DNA from 2 places in the Fictibacillus enclensis genome. Region 1 is predicted to be linked to the other one. Evidence: a T-box and tRNA genes for the amino acid it is inferred to sense, from the RefSeq annotation. Region 1 holds a T-box; the other holds one or more tRNA genes.
What was found. The T-box of region 1 lies ahead of metG (methionine--tRNA ligase). A T-box ahead of a tRNA ligase gene usually reads a tRNA of that ligase, here a tRNA-Met.
Positions count from the first base shown of each region.

Region 2: it has a tRNA-Met gene. The T-box ahead of metG (methionine--tRNA ligase) is inferred to sense a tRNA for this amino acid. The anticodon was not compared.

Region 1 covers NZ_CP126109.1:1,202,456-1,210,135, forward strand. Annotated here, with positions in the region: gene melA (alpha-glucosidase/alpha-galactosidase) at 1-856, shown strand, start outside; gene QNH15_RS06495 (aminotransferase-like domain-containing protein) at 1,047-1,853, opposite strand; gene metG (methionine--tRNA ligase) at 2,165-3,799, opposite strand; T-box leader at 3,904-4,177, opposite strand; gene QNH15_RS06505 (M36 family metallopeptidase) at 4,401-5,918, shown strand; gene QNH15_RS06510 (hypothetical protein) at 5,959-6,084, opposite strand; gene QNH15_RS06515 (hypothetical protein) at 6,081-7,175, opposite strand; gene QNH15_RS06520 (hypothetical protein) at 7,385-7,680, shown strand, end outside.
Region 2 covers NZ_CP126109.1:230,230-237,909, forward strand. Annotated here, with positions in the region: rRNA gene QNH15_RS01375 (23S ribosomal RNA) at 1-2,774, shown strand, start outside; rRNA gene rrf (5S ribosomal RNA) at 2,839-2,954, shown strand; gene QNH15_RS01385 (amino acid permease) at 3,551-4,933, shown strand; tRNA gene QNH15_RS01390 (tRNA-Met) at 5,101-5,177, shown strand; tRNA gene QNH15_RS01395 (tRNA-Asp) at 5,218-5,293, shown strand; gene thiL (thiamine-phosphate kinase) at 5,469-6,449, shown strand; gene tsaE (tRNA (adenosine(37)-N6)-threonylcarbamoyltransferase complex ATPase subunit type 1 TsaE) at 6,464-6,919, shown strand; gene tsaB (tRNA (adenosine(37)-N6)-threonylcarbamoyltransferase complex dimerization subunit type 1 TsaB) at 6,916-7,608, shown strand; gene rimI (ribosomal protein S18-alanine N-acetyltransferase) at 7,618-7,680, shown strand, end outside.

The DNA of each region.
Region 1 (7,680 bases):
ACGCTATACATCCATAAAGGCTGTCGGGCTATGCCACAGTGTGCAGGTATGTACAAGAGACTTACTGGAATCGCTGGATCTTCCGGCAGATGGAATAGAAGAGCGCATTGCGGGGATTAACCACATGGCTTGGCTTTTGGAGATCAAGCGCAACGGAGAAGACCTCTATCCAGAAATCAAGCACCGTGCAAAAGAAAAGCAAAAAGAAAAGCACAATGACATGGTGCGCTTTGAGCTCATGGATAAATTCGGCTACTATGTAACGGAATCTTCAGAACATAATGCGGAGTACCACCCTTACTTTATTAAAAGAAATTACCCTGAACTGATAGAAAAATTCAATATTCCGCTGGATGAATATCCAAGACGATGTGAGCAGCAGATCGCAGACTGGGAAAAAATGCGCGATAGCATCGTGGAAAATGAACAGCTGACCCATGTGCGTTCACATGAATATGGATCAAGGATCATCGAAGCAATGGAAACGAATCAACCGTTTGTGTTTGGCGGAAATGTGCTGAATGAAGGAAACTTAATCTCAAATCTTCCGTCAAAAGCGGTCGTAGAAGTTCCATGTGTCGCCGACCGGAACGGAATCAAACCATGCTATATGGGTGAGCTTCCTGAACAGCTGGCCGCCCTTAACCGTACGAACATCAACACGCAGCTGCTGACGATCGAGGCAGCAGTCACAGGAAGCCGCGATCATTTGTACCAGGCTGCGTTTTTGGATCCTCATACCGCTGCAGAGCTTTCACTGGATGACATCGTTGCGCTATGTGACGATCTCATTCAAGCTCACGGTGACTGGATTCCGGATTTTCCTAAGGAAGAGGCAGAAGCCATTAATTCATAATCCGCAAAAAAATTTAAAATGGGATTAAAAGCTCATAGCAGTGCAGAGTAAAACGGGTGGAAATCTTCCACTCGTTTTTGTTTTGTCTACACCCAGTTCGTAAGCAGGACTTCAATTGCTTTTCCGATTTTTAGAATCCCTTTGGGTATAAGGTGTTTATCAACCTTAGAGACGCTGAGCCGTACGGTATTTAATTTTTTGAAATCGGGCAGATACATTTCCTCCATGCTTTCCAGCAAAATCCCCTTTTCTTTAAATGCTGAACGAAATGGGTTGCTTTTAGTGGATGGGGCAACTCGATACTGGAATAAAATCCAGAGTTGGAACCTGTATAGGCAGTATTTGCCGGTAAGTAATTTTGATAAGCCTTCTGTGCAATTATTCCTTTTTGATGATATAAATTCCGTAATTTATGAATATGGGCTCCGTACATTCCGCTTTTTAAATAAATTTCAAGTGCACCTTGAGTAAGAATGGGGGTATGGACATCCATGCCGAATTTTCCCCGCAGAAAGTTCTCTTTTAATGAATCAGGAAGGACGACCAAACCAAGTCGTAAGCCAGGGAGGAGCACCTTGGAAAAGCTTTTTGTATAGATCACTCTTCCGGATGGGTCGAAAGCAAACATCGGATCTTGTTTTTTGTTATGGTCCAAATCTCCCATATAGTCATCTTCCACAATAAATACATCATACTTTTGGGCGAGCTCAACGATTCTTTTTCTTTGCTTATTTGAATAACTGTAGCCTGTTGGATTGTGAAATCGTGAAACGGTATAAAAAAACTTAATATCTTCTGTTCGAAAAATGTGTTCCAATTGTGATAAGTCTGGTCCGTCTCTGTGGATCTCGATGCCTGTCGTTCTCGCATTCTGGTGACGCAGGGATTCTATCATGCTGGGATGGGTCGGCTGTTCGACGCAAATGGTCTGCTTGCCATTTGGGAAAGGAAGTGAGATCAGGAGATGAAGCGCCTGCTGGGAACCAGTTACTACCACGATACGTTCTCGTTCGGTGAACACTTGCAGTCTTGCAATTGCCGTGCCAGTTCATGACGAAGAGAGGGAAGGCCCTGTGTATCGGAATAGGCAAACATGGCTTCTTTATACAGATCAATCGCTTCATTTATACAGTGCTTGTAATCGGTATACGGCATGAGTCCTTGTGCCGTCTTTTCTTTACTTCATTGGTGGGGTTATCCTTTGGACGAAATCAGATCTTGAAGATGGGAATAAACACATGAATCAAAAAGCTGTATAAACAACGAAAGGAACGAACCGATATAAACGGTTTCGTTCCTTTTTGTGTGTTAAAACTCATTTCCCAATCGTTTGAACTCCTCATCAATTTGCTTAAGGTCAATTCGTTCAAACAGCGGGGATACTTCGGAAACCACAATATCTTTCGGAGTAACCATCTCCCAGGATGCACCGTCGAGCTTGAGCGTCTCACGTACTTTTTGACTGGAAAAAGGCAAAAAGGGTTCCAGGAGCTGAGCGAGATTGGCAATGATAACGACACAGGTGGCGAGTGTCCCGTTGACCCTGCTTTGATCTTTATCTTTGATTTGCTTCCAGGGCTGCTGCTCATCAAAGTATTTATTGGCAGAACGGATGTAGGAAAAAATCTCGTCCAGTCCTTCTCTAATGCGGGACTCTTCGATGAGGGAGCCAATTCTATTATAGAGAGGAGGCAGCCCGTCTCTTGCAATGTTGGCGATTTCTCCATCGGGAACCTGTCCATTGAACGACTTTTCGATAAACTTCAAGGTTCGGTTAACGAAATTTCCGTAAGCTCCAAGCAGCTCGCTGTTGTGGCTGTAAATAAACTCACGCCATGAAAAATCGGTGTCACGATTCTCTGGTGCATTGATTGTCAAAAAGTAACGAATGGAATCGGGATGATAGCGTTCTAATAGATCAGGAACCCAAACCGCCCAGTTCTTGCTTGTGGACAGCTTCTTCTTTTCCAATGTCAAATATTCATTGGAAACAATATGGCGGGGAAGGGCAGGATTCCCGATTCCATGGAGGATCGCCGGCCAGATAATGGTGTGAAAGGGAATGTTGTCTTTGCCGTGGACATAATAGGTTACGGTATCCTCCTGCCAGAACGGAGAATCATCTTTCCCTGTTAATTGCGCCCATAGCTTACTGGCAGAGTAATATCCCGATACAGCTTCAATCCACACATAGACTTTCTTCTTTTCATAGCCTTCAATCGGAACAGAAACACCTACGGAAAGGTCACGCGAGACGGCCCGGTCGATCAGCCCTTCCCGCAAATAACGTTTGGTCAGCTGAATGGCATTAGTCCGCCAGGAGTGCTTCTTTTCCGCTTCTTCCACATCTTTTTCCAGTACCTGCTGAAAGAAGCGAAGAGCGAAGTATAAATGCTCGGTCCGCTTGAAGACGGGTGGCTTGCCGCAAAGCTTGCACGTTCTGTCAAGGAGGTCTGAAGGATCAAGAATCGTCGAGCAATTGTCACATTGGTCTCCCCGTGCATGGCTTCCGCAAACCGGACAGGTGCCTTCAACATAACGGTCAGGAAGAAATTGTTCGTAGGTTTCGCAATACGCCTGTTCGATTTCTTTTGGATAAATGTACCCTCTCTTATAGAGAGAAAGAAAGATTTCCTGAACAATTTTGTGATGATGAGGATGATCTGTGCGGGTATAGCAGTCATACGAGAAACCAAGCGCGTTAAAGTTATTTTCAAACTCCGTGTGATAGCGGTCCGCCACTTCCTCAGGCGTTATGCCTTCCTGTCTCGCCCTGATCGTGATAGGTGTTCCGTTGCAGTCGCTGCCTGAGACATACAGCACCTTTTCACTCTTTAACCGGTAATAGCGCGCCAATATATCTCCGGGCAGTAAGCTTGCAATGTGCCCGGTGTGAAGAGATCCGTTCGCATAGGGCCACGCTCCTCCAATAAAAATAGCCATCAGTATTCCTCCTCATTGTTGAGCCCGGTCTCTACTACCCTTTCCCGAAACTCGTTTTATTCATACTAAACAACAGAAAAACCCCGCCCATATCTAAAAAAACAGATAAGGACGGGGCCGGTCTGCCCGTGGTACCACCTTTATTCATGAGAGGCTTGCGCCTGTCATCTCAGCAAGTACGGAGTGAGTAAAAAGAACACTCTTATACTGTGGTTTTGATAACAAGTGCCACCACTCGCTGCTCCCTACTCACAAGGTTCTGAATTCAGGACAGAGCTCTGAGACCATGTTCGAATCTTCATTAGTGCTTCTTTTCAGCTGCCGAAGCTCTCTGTGTAAAAATGGTGAGATTCTACTCTTTCTCATCATCGCCTTTTCAATAAAGGAATTGTTTCCTTATTATAGCAGGTTATTCTCTTTCAGTGAAAGCCTTTGTGTATTCGGGTAAAAGAAGTACTTTTATATTTTTGAAAAGTACTTTCCCCTGATTGCTCAGTATCCAAAACTTGTAAAAATAGCTCATTGTGTCTATTGCCTGGTTCTATTTTCACAACGTACAATTAAGCTGTCTGAAAATTTAAAAAGAATAGGGGAAAAAGAGATGATGAGAAAGAAAATGATCTGGTCCGCTGCAGCAGCCCTCGTAATTACATTGGGAGTGCCTGTCTGCCAGCAAGGAAGTCCCATGGCTCAAAGTTCAATGGTTAAAGCACAAGAAATCAATGCGAAAGCAAGAGCAGATGCCTATTTAAAAGAACAAGCGGGCGCATTAAAGCTTCCTCAGGATCTTTCCGGTCTTTCTTACGTCAATACTGTGCAGACAGAGGCGGGGAGCTACGTGAGATACCAGCAAACGGTCAATGGGTACCAAGTATTCGGCAGACAGCTCGCAGTAACAGTGGATCCTTCAGGAGAAATTTCTCTTGTGGTCTCGGACTATATTCCCTACACATCAGTAGAACGGGTGGAGGACAAGCTTTCTAAAGGCCAGGCAGAGTCCAAAGCTCATAAGTTGATAGGAGACAAAGGAGAGGGAGATTGGGGAACGACAAAGAATATGTTTGGGTATGTGATCCAAAATGGAAAGGCCATACCAGCATACAAGGTTATTGTGCATGCAAAAAAACCTTTTGGCGCATGGGAAACCATCGTTCACGCAGGAACAGGGAAATTGTTGAAAAAGAAAGACTTAAACCAAAAAGCGATAGGATCGGGACAAGTATTTTATCCGAACCCCGTAGAGTCAAGCGGAAGTGCCTCCAATCTTGCAGATAATAACGATGCCGATTCCCCGGAATTAACCGCACAGCTTAAAACGGTGGCGCTGCAGGGACTTGATGGATCAGGTACACTTACAGGTGATTTTGTTAATGTTTATTCCAAAGCAAAAACAAAAAACAAAAGCAATGTTTTTCGTTATACCCGTTCCGATGACCGGTTTGAAGATGTCATGGCCTACTATCATATCGACCGGCTGCAGCGTTACATTCAGTCGCTCGGCTTTACAAACATCAATAACCGCTCCATAACAGCCAATGTGAATACATATAAAGGAGATAACTCTTTTTACAGCCCGACTAAAAAAGATCTGACCTTTGGATCAGGCGGTGTGGATGATGCGGAGGACGCAGGGGTTATTGCCCATGAATATGGTCATTCCATACAGGATAACCAGGTTCCGGGGTTTGGAGATTCCATTGAAGGAGGCTCCATGGGTGAAGGCTTTGGGGATTATCTCGGTGCTGTTTATGAAGACGCACTTTCCGGAAAATCCTTTGGCAGAGCTTGTGTAGCCGAGTGGGATGCGACCTCGTATTCCGCAGGCGATCCCCCTTGCCTGCGCAGGCTCGATGAAAACAAAGTGTACCCGAACGATGCGATAGGTGAAGTTCATGCCGACGGGGAAATCTGGTCTCAGCCTCTTTATGAATTGGCAAATGCAATGGGACGGGATGCTGTCACTAAAATCATTTTGCAGTCTCATTGGTCGCTGACTCCAAATGCATCCTTCAATGACGGTGCACGTGCCATTAAACAGGCAGACAAGCTCCTTAACCGCGGGAAAAATGGAAAGTTGATTGACCGGATCTTCAATGCCCGGGGGTTATCTACAAAATAATGAATGCATCAAAAAAAGAGCCAGCCGGCTCTTTTTTTGATTAAAGATGTGTTGGAGTGTCGCGGATGACGCCGTGCTCGGCCTCTAAGCTTCCGTTACTTGCAACTGCGCCGATAAGCGCGGTCAAAACCAAAAATGTTCCCAAAAGAATTTTTGCTTTTTTCATCGTAAATACCCCATTTCTTCGATTTTGGTTTTAGCGCGGAACGCCTGGTAAAAATAAGTACTGGCTTTTTCAAATTGTTTTTCATGATGAAGAAGGGTAGCAAGAGATTCTGTATAGTCCTGCACAAAACCCCAAAGCTGTTTTTCTTCAAAGTATTTCAAATGCTCAATAACAATCTGTTCAATTTCCACGAAAGGAAGATCAGAGTACTGGGCATTTAAAATTTGCAGGTGATGGAGATACTCTTCATTTTGAACGCTGCTGCACACATCCATGCCTTGATGAAGATAATAAAATCCATTTTCCTTATCATTCATCTTGAAGTATTCACGTGCAAGCAGAAAGGAAAGCTTGTGAGGGATAAACTTTTTACTGTACAGTTCGCCGAGATGCCGGATGGCGATATCGGATAAATTTTGTTCAGAATAAAGAAATCCCAGGTTATAGCGAATAAAGTTGAGCAATTCTTCGCTTTTAAATTTTTCTGCGATATCCAGAGAATCTAAAAAATGCTCTTCTGCCTGTTCATATTGTTTGAGGCTGAGGCTGCACAAGCCCAGGATGTTTTCACAATCAGCGCATCTTAAATCATTCTTTGAAACTTCTTCGAACGTCTCCCTGGCCATTTTTGCATAACTGATGGCAAGCAAAAATTTGCGGGTATGGTAGAAGGCGGCAGCCGCTTTATAATAGAATTCGGCTACTTCAATTTTATCCTCCACACAGCCTAAAAAACGCTCTGCGATCTGATAACTGGAAACAGCATCCACGTGCCGGTTCATGCTGGATGCAAACAAGCCGTTAAAAAAGTGATAATAAAATGCCATTTCAGGGGAAAGTTGTCCTTCAAGCAGTTCCAGTTGCTGCAAAAGGACTTCGGTGTCGTCATACCTTTTATGGATGAGTGTATACCGCGTCTCCAGCAGAGAGTGCCATAGCAGTTCCTGATGATCCAATTCGGCAGGATCAAGCAGTTCCTGTATCTCAATATTTAATTCCTCGACAACTGCCAGATTCCGATCCCTCATACTTACATTCCATCGACTGAGCAATTCAATGACTTCAGACGCCTTTTCTGTTTGTAATATCATGATAACTCCCCTTAAGAAGGTTATATAAAAATAGTAGCATATAATGGAAAAAGTAAAATTGGGAAAGTGAACCCGAAAATATTATAATAAGTGAGGGGTTTTTGATCTCATTTTCCCAAGTTTTTATAAAATTTCGATTTATTTGTTTGGCACATTGGTGTTTATGATTGTTGCTGCCGTGGTATGTAGCTATGAGGAAGGTGTAAGTAATGTATAAGTTTTTGGTGGCCATACCGCTTCTTCTAATGGGGATATGGCTTGGATACGAAGGTCAGGATAAGGCGGAAACCTCCGAAAAAAAGGAAACGGCAAAGGATTCTGAGTCCATCCACACGCTGTCCAGTGTAATTGTTTCTACCAATCAATTACATAATACGGACCAAAGGATTTTGTTTGAGCAAGTCATTTCAACGGATCAGCTTTTTCAGAAGCAGCCGGTAAAAAGACCTGAAGGTAACCGGAAACTGACTGAAAACGTAAACGTTGCAAAGGCTGAACCTAAATC
Region 2 (7,680 bases), 970 kb from region 1:
ATAGGATATGAGAAGGCAGACCCGGGGAACTGAAACATCTAAGTACCCGGAGGAAGAGAAAGCAAATGCGATTTCCTGAGTAGCGGCGAGCGAAACGGAAACAGCCCAAACCAGAGGGCTTGCCCTCTGGGGTTGTAGGACACTCTACATGGAGTTACAAAGGAACGGGGTAGATGAAGCGGTCTGGAAAGGCCGGCCAAAGAAGGTAACAGCCCTGTAGTTGAAACTTCGTTCCCTCCTGAGTGGATCCTGAGTACGGCGGGACACGTGAAACCCCGTCGGAATCCGGGAGGACCATCTCCCAAGGCTAAATACTCCCTAGTGACCGATAGTGAACCAGTACCGTGAGGGAAAGGTGAAAAGCACCCCGGAAGGGGAGTGAAAGAGATCCTGAAACCGTGTGCCTACAAGTAGTTGGAGCCCATTAACGGGTGACAGCGTGCCTTTTGTAGAATGAACCGGCGAGTTACGATAACGTGCAAGGTTAAGCCGAGAAGGCGGAGCCGCAGCGAAAGCGAGTCTGAATAGGGCGCCATAGTACGTTGTCGTAGACCCGAAACCGTGTGATCTACCCATGTCCAGGGTGAAGTTCAGGTAACACTGAATGGAGGCCCGAACCCACGCACGTTGAAAAGTGCGGGGATGAGGTGTGGGTAGGGGTGAAATGCCAATCGAACACGGAGATAGCTGGTTCTCCCCGAAATAGCTTTAGGGCTAGCCTCGCGGCTAGAGTCCTGGAGGTAGAGCACTGATTGGACTAGGGGCCCCCACAGGGTTACCGAATTCAGTCAAACTCCGAATGCCAGAGACTTATCCGCGGGAGTCAGACTGCGAGTGATAAGATCCGTAGTCAAGAGGGAAACAGCCCAGACCATCAGCTAAGGTCCCAAAGTATACGTTAAGTGGGAAAGGATGTGGAGTTGCCCAGACAACCAGGATGTTGGCTTAGAAGCAGCCACCATTTAAAGAGTGCGTAATAGCTCACTGGTCGAGTGACTCTGCGCCGAAAATGTACCGGGGCTAAACGTATCACCGAAGCTATGGATTGTACCGTCAGGTACAGTGGTAGGGGAGCGTTCGAAGTGCGGTGAAGTCAGACCGGAAGGACTGGTGGAGCGCTTTGAAGTGAGAATGCCGGTATGAGTAGCGAAAGACAAGTGAGAATCTTGTCCATCGAAAGCCTAAGGTTTCCTGAGGAAGGCTCGTCCGCTCAGGGTTAGTCGGGACCTAAGCCGAGGCCGAAAGGCGTAGGCGATGGCCAACAGGTTGAAATTCCTGTACCACCTCCTTTCCGTTTGAACGACGGGGGGACGCAGGAAGGTAGGGAGAGCGCGCGAATGGAAATGCGCGTCTAAGCAGTTAGGCTGATTGTGAGGCAAATCCCGCAATCGTGAAGGCTGAGCTGTGACGGCGAGGGAAATTACAGTACCGAAGTCCCTGATCCTACACTGCCAAGAAAAGCCTCTAGTGAGGAAAGAGGTGCCCGTACCGCAAACCGACACAGGTAGGCGAGGAGAGAATCCTAAGATGATCGGGAGAACTCTCGTTAAGGAACTCGGCAAAATGACCCCGTAACTTCGGGAGAAGGGGTGCTCTGGTAGGGTTTATCGCCCGAGAGAGCCGCAGTGAATAGATCCAAGCGACTGTTTAGCAAAAACACAGGTCTCTGCGAAGCCGCAAGGCGAAGTATAGGGGCTGACACCTGCCCGGTGCTGGAAGGTTAAGAGGAGGGGTTATCCCTTAGGGGAGAAGCTCTGAATTGAAGCCCCAGTAAACGGCGGCCGTAACTATAACGGTCCTAAGGTAGCGAAATTCCTTGTCGGGTAAGTTCCGACCCGCACGAAAGGTGTAACGATTTGGATACTGTCTCAACGAGAGACCCGGTGAAATTATAGTACCTGTGAAGATGCAGGTTACCCGCGACAGGACGGAAAGACCCCATGGAGCTTTACTGCAGCTTGATATTGGATTTTGGTACAGTTTGTACAGGATAGGTAGGAGCCTGAGAAGTCGGAGCGCCAGCTTCGATGGAGGCGTCGGTGGGATACTACCCTGACTGTATTGAAATTCTAACCTGGAACCGTGATCCGGTTCGGAGACAGTGTCAGGTGGGCAGTTTGACTGGGGCGGTCGCCTCCTAAATCGTAACGGAGGCGCCCAAAGGTTCCCTCAGAATGGTTGGAAATCATTCGCAGAGTGTAAAGGCACAAGGGAGCTTGACTGCGAGACCTACAAGTCGAGCAGGGACGAAAGTCGGGCTTAGTGATCCGGTGGTTCCGCATGGAAGGGCCATCGCTCAACGGATAAAAGCTACCCTGGGGATAACAGGCTTATCTCCCCCAAGAGTCCACATCGACGGGGAGGTTTGGCACCTCGATGTCGGCTCATCGCATCCTGGGGCTGAAGTAGGTCCCAAGGGTTGGGCTGTTCGCCCATTAAAGCGGTACGCGAGCTGGGTTCAGAACGTCGTGAGACAGTTCGGTCCCTATCCGTCGCGGGCGCAGGAAATTTGAGAGGAGCTGTCCTTAGTACGAGAGGACCGGGATGGACACACCGCTGGTGTACCAGTTGTTCCGCCAGGGGCATAGCTGGGTAGCTACGTGTGGACGGGATAAGTGCTGAAAGCATCTAAGCATGAAGCCCCCCTCAAGATGAGATTTCCCATCACGTCAAGTGAGTAAGACCCCTTAGAGATGATGAGGTTGATAGGTCTGGTGTGGAAGCGTGGTGACACGTGGAGCTGACAGATACTAATCGGTCGAGGGCTTATCCTTAATTAAATCAGTAAGTTTGGATGAAGTTATCTAGTTTTGAGGGAATATGCCTCAAAAACATATGTCTGGTGGCAATAGCGAAGAGGTCACACCCGTTCCCATACCGAACACGGAAGTTAAGCTCTTCAGCGCCGATGGTAGTTGGGGGCTTCCCCCTGTTAGAGTAGGACGTTGCCGGGCAAATGAAAGCACTGCTGAGAAATCAGCGGTGCTTTTTTGTTTTGTCGAAAGATGAAAATGACGTGATATGCAAGTAAATCGTGTCGAACCGCAACTAAATTCCCGATCACCGCAACTAAATCATGTCGAAGCGCAAGTAAGAGAGGCCAACCCGCAACTAAATCATGTCGAACCGCAAGTAACGCCGCCACGAGGGGAACAAACAGGCCTCATCCCAGCTTCGCCCACACCGAAAATCCCTAAATAAGTCCTTTTTCTTTCCAAGTATCTTCTCCAAAGAGAGTAAACGGACCACAAACTTAATAAAAAAGCTCCTAATTAGTCCCTTACTATTCAAAAACCCCCTAATTAGTCTCCTTATTTTTTAAAAACCCACTAAAAAGGGAGGCAAAGTTGCCCCATCGTCTCCTGTATGTATCCAATTTTCTTTTTGGTTAATAAGCTGTATAATCATAGAGGTGGAGGCGAAAGAAACCCTTATTTATCAAGGGATAGGGCTATATCCTCATTAAATGAATGAGTTTGTCGAATTACATACTATATGATAGAATAAGCATGAAAGCGCTTTAATCAGACATCAGGGAGGACAACATGAAATGAAGCAACAAGAGGAACTTCATCGTGGATTGGAATCAAGACATATTACGCTAATGTCACTGGGCGCTGCAATTGGTGTCGGGTTATTTTTGGGTTCAGCCAGTGCGATTAAGCTCGCTGGTCCGGCCATTCTTGTAGCCTATACCATTGCAGGAGCTGTTATGTTTCTTATTATGCGTGCACTTGGGGAGATGGCGATTCATAATCCGGTTGCCGGTTCTTTCAGCCGATATGCGAAGGATCATCTGGGACCGCTCTCCGGCTATATCACCGGGTGGAATTACTGGTTTCTATGGGTCGTTACCTGTATGGCCGAGATTACGGCTGTGGGGATCTATATGGAGAAGTGGTTCCCGAACGTTCCGAATTGGATCTGGGCGCTTGCAGCCCTCGTTATTATGGCTTCGGTAAACTTAATTACCGCCAAAGCATATGGTGAATTTGAATTCTGGTTTGCCATGATTAAGATTGTTGCCATTATCGCATTGATTATTTCTGGTTTGGGTATTATTTTCTTTGGATTTGGAAATCATGGAATTGCGACTGGAATCAGCAACCTCTGGTCACATGGAGGTTTTGCGCCAAACGGCTTTAAAGGTATCTTGATGTCCATGCAAATGGTCATGTTCGCCTTCCTGGGAATTGAGATGATCGGTGTAACTGCCGGGGAAGTCAAGAATCCGAAAAAGGTATTGGCACGGGCCATTAACACCGTGTTCTGGAGAATTTTATTATTCTACGTCGGTGCTTTGTTTGTCATCATGTCCATTTATCCATGGAATGAAATTGGGACAACAGGAAGCCCGTTTGTGCTTACATTTGAGAAAATTGGCATCGCTCAAGCAGCAGGTATTATCAACTTTGTAGTGTTAACAGCCGCCCTCTCCAGCTGTAACAGCGGTATTTTCAGTACGGGACGCATGCTGTTTAACCTGGCACAGCAGGAGCAGGCACCTAAAGGGCTGAAAAAGATCAGCTCCAAAGGTGTTCCATCAAAGGCCATTTTGCTTTCCGCAGGGGCTTTGCTCATTGGGGTAGTGCTTAACTACTTGTTCCCTGGTTCAGCTGTATTTGTATGGATCACAAGTATCTCTACATTTGGTGCAATTTGGACATGGGGAACCATTCTCCTTTCCCAAATGAAGTTCAGAAGGTCTTTGTCAGCGGACGACCTTAAGGATTTGAAGTTCAAGACGCCATTCTGGCCGTACGGTTCGTATATTGCTTTAGCATTCTTGCTGATGGTGATTGGAATCATGGGATATTTCAAAGATACACGTATTGCGCTCATTGTCGGACCACTTTGGATCCTTGGACTTGTAGCCTTTTATTATGGCAAAGGGCTTCATAAAAAGAATAAAGATGAGAAGAAAGTGGCATAATAAGAATCAGTTGTGCGCCAGCGATTACGTTGGCGTGCAACTTCCTAAAAAAAAGGGTTGCATAAAAACAAATTCCATGATATATTTATTATTGTCGACTCAGACATACAAAATATTTACCAAATTAAGCTACGGTGAGTAACATCATCAGTAAGCATTTAAATCATCGCGGGGTGGAGCAGTCTGGTAGCTCGTTGGGCTCATAACCCAAAGGTCGCAGGTTCAAATCCTGTCCCCGCAACCAATTTTAATTTCTGGCATCACAGTCAAGAAATATAGCCAATGGACTCGTGGTGTAGCGGTTAACATGCCTGCCTGTCACGCAGGAGATCGCCGGTTCGATCCCGGTCGGGTCCGCCATCTTTTAAACGTAAACGAAACAATTTGTTTCGTGTTTTTTTATGTAAAAATAGGTTTTTTCAGTGAAATAAGATAAACTAATAAAAGACACATAACCCTTAGGATCTCAGATGCCTAGGGTTTTTTCATAAGTTAAAAAAGTTCAAATCAAATTCGCAAAGGAAAGGTACATACGATGCGGGATGAGTTTGAGTGGATTAAAACAATCAGTCCGGCTGGCCACCGCCAGTCGTCTGTCATACAGGGAATCGGCGATGATGCGGCCCTTGTTCAAGGTTCATCCTGGGATCAGATTGTATGCCTGGACACGATGGTGGAGGGTATCCATTTCACCAGTGAGACGATGACCCCTTATCATGTGGGCTATAAGTCACTGGCTGCCAACATCAGTGATATTGCGGCCATGGGCGGTGTTCCGCTCTACTATCTGGTTTCCATTGCGATTCCGTCTAGCTGGGAGGAAGAGGACCTTTCTCAGGTTTATAAAGGGATGGCTGACTTAGCAGAAGCCTACGATATGGACCTGATTGGCGGGGACACGGTTTCGACCAAAGGGCCGCTTGTTTTGTCGGTTACCGTCATGGGACAAGTGGAGCCGGGCAGAAAACTGCTGAGAAGCAATGCCAAGCCGGGTGACGTGGTGTTTTTATCCGGGCCAGTCGGTGATTCGGCAGGCGGCCTGGATCTGTTGCTGAAACGGTCGTTAACAGGTCCCTTTACCGCGGAAGAAAAACAACTCGTAAAAGCGCACCAGTTTCCCGAGCCGCATGTAGGGCAGGGACGGATTTTGGCTGCCTCCGACAAACGGGTGTCGCTGAATGACATTAGTGACGGTGTGGCAAGCGAGGCGAATGAGATTGCCGAAGCGAGCGGTGCAGTTCTTACCCTCTTTCATGACAAGCTTCCCAGGAGTCCGGTTCTCCAGATGTACCCCGAGGATCAACAGGATCAATGGATCTTTTTCGGCGGAGAGGACTATAAGCTGATTGGGACGATGTCGCCAGACGACTTTGCACAGGCAGAAGCTGCTTGTAAGAAGGCGGGATATACGTTAACCGTCATCGGCGAGGTTTCCAGCGGGGAGCCCGGTGTGCGGCTTAAAAAGGGATCACACGTGGAACCACTATTGAAGGCGGGATACAATCATTTTTCGTAATAGAGGTGCATCACATGGAACAGTTAATAATAAGTACAACCTCTCCTGAAGAGACGGCGGAACTGGCGGAAAAGCTCGGAACCCTGCTTCAGGCCGGTGATGTTCTGACACTCGAAGGAGATTTGGGTGCGGGCAAAACGACCTTTACCAAGGGTTTGGCCAAGGGTCTCGGAGTTAAACGGGTCGTCAATTCGCCAACCTTCACGATCATTAAAGAATACAATGGGCGCGTGCCTTTTTATCATATGGATGTGTACCGGCTGGAAGACAGTGACGAGGATCTCGGATTTGAGGAGTATTTTGAAGGCGAAGGAGTAACGGTGGTCGAGTGGGCACAGTTCATTGCCGACCGTCTTCCGGAAGAACGATTAACTATTGATATCCGGCGTACGGGAGATGAGACAAGGGAATTAAAGTTTACTCCTGACGGTGAACGGTTTATTAAGGTATGTAAGGAGTTAGAAAAATGAAAGCTCTGGCGATCGACACCTCCAACCTCGTAATGGGAATTGCGGTGCTGGATGGCGAAAAAGTGATCGGTGAATATATTACTAATTTAAAAAAAAATCATTCTGTTCGGGTGATGCCGGCGATTCATGACGTCATGAAAGAAGCCAACGTAAAGCCGGCCGAGCTGGACCGGATAATTACGGCGAAAGGTCCGGGCTCCTATACCGGTGTAAGAATCGGGGTAACCATCGCCAAAACGATGGCCTGGACGCTGAAAAAAGAACTAGTCGGGGTCTCAAGCCTGGAAGTGGTCGCGCAAAACGGCAAGTATTTTGGCGGGTATGTCTGTCCGCTGTTTGATGCCAGACGCACCCAGCTGTATACAGGGCTGTATGGCAAAAAAGACGGACAGTTCCAAACGGTAAAAGAGGATCGTCTGGTGTTGCGGGAGAACTGGTTAAACGAGCTGAAAAAGCTGGATCAGCCGGTTCTGTTTCTAGGGAATGACCTTGATCTGCACAAGGAACGGATTTCCGAGGAGCTTAGCGATCAGGCGGTATTTGGAAGCGCTGCGGATCACAATCCACGCCCGTCCGAATTGGGTAGAATCGGTATGGAACGTGAGCCGGAACCGGTTCATCATTTTGTGCCGAGTTACCTTCAGCTTGCAGAAGCGGAAGCCAATTGGCTGGCAGCTCAGAAAAAGTAGGTGCGAAACATGGAGGAGACGTTCACATACAGGTTGGCGACGGTTCATGATCTTCAGGACATTATAGAGATT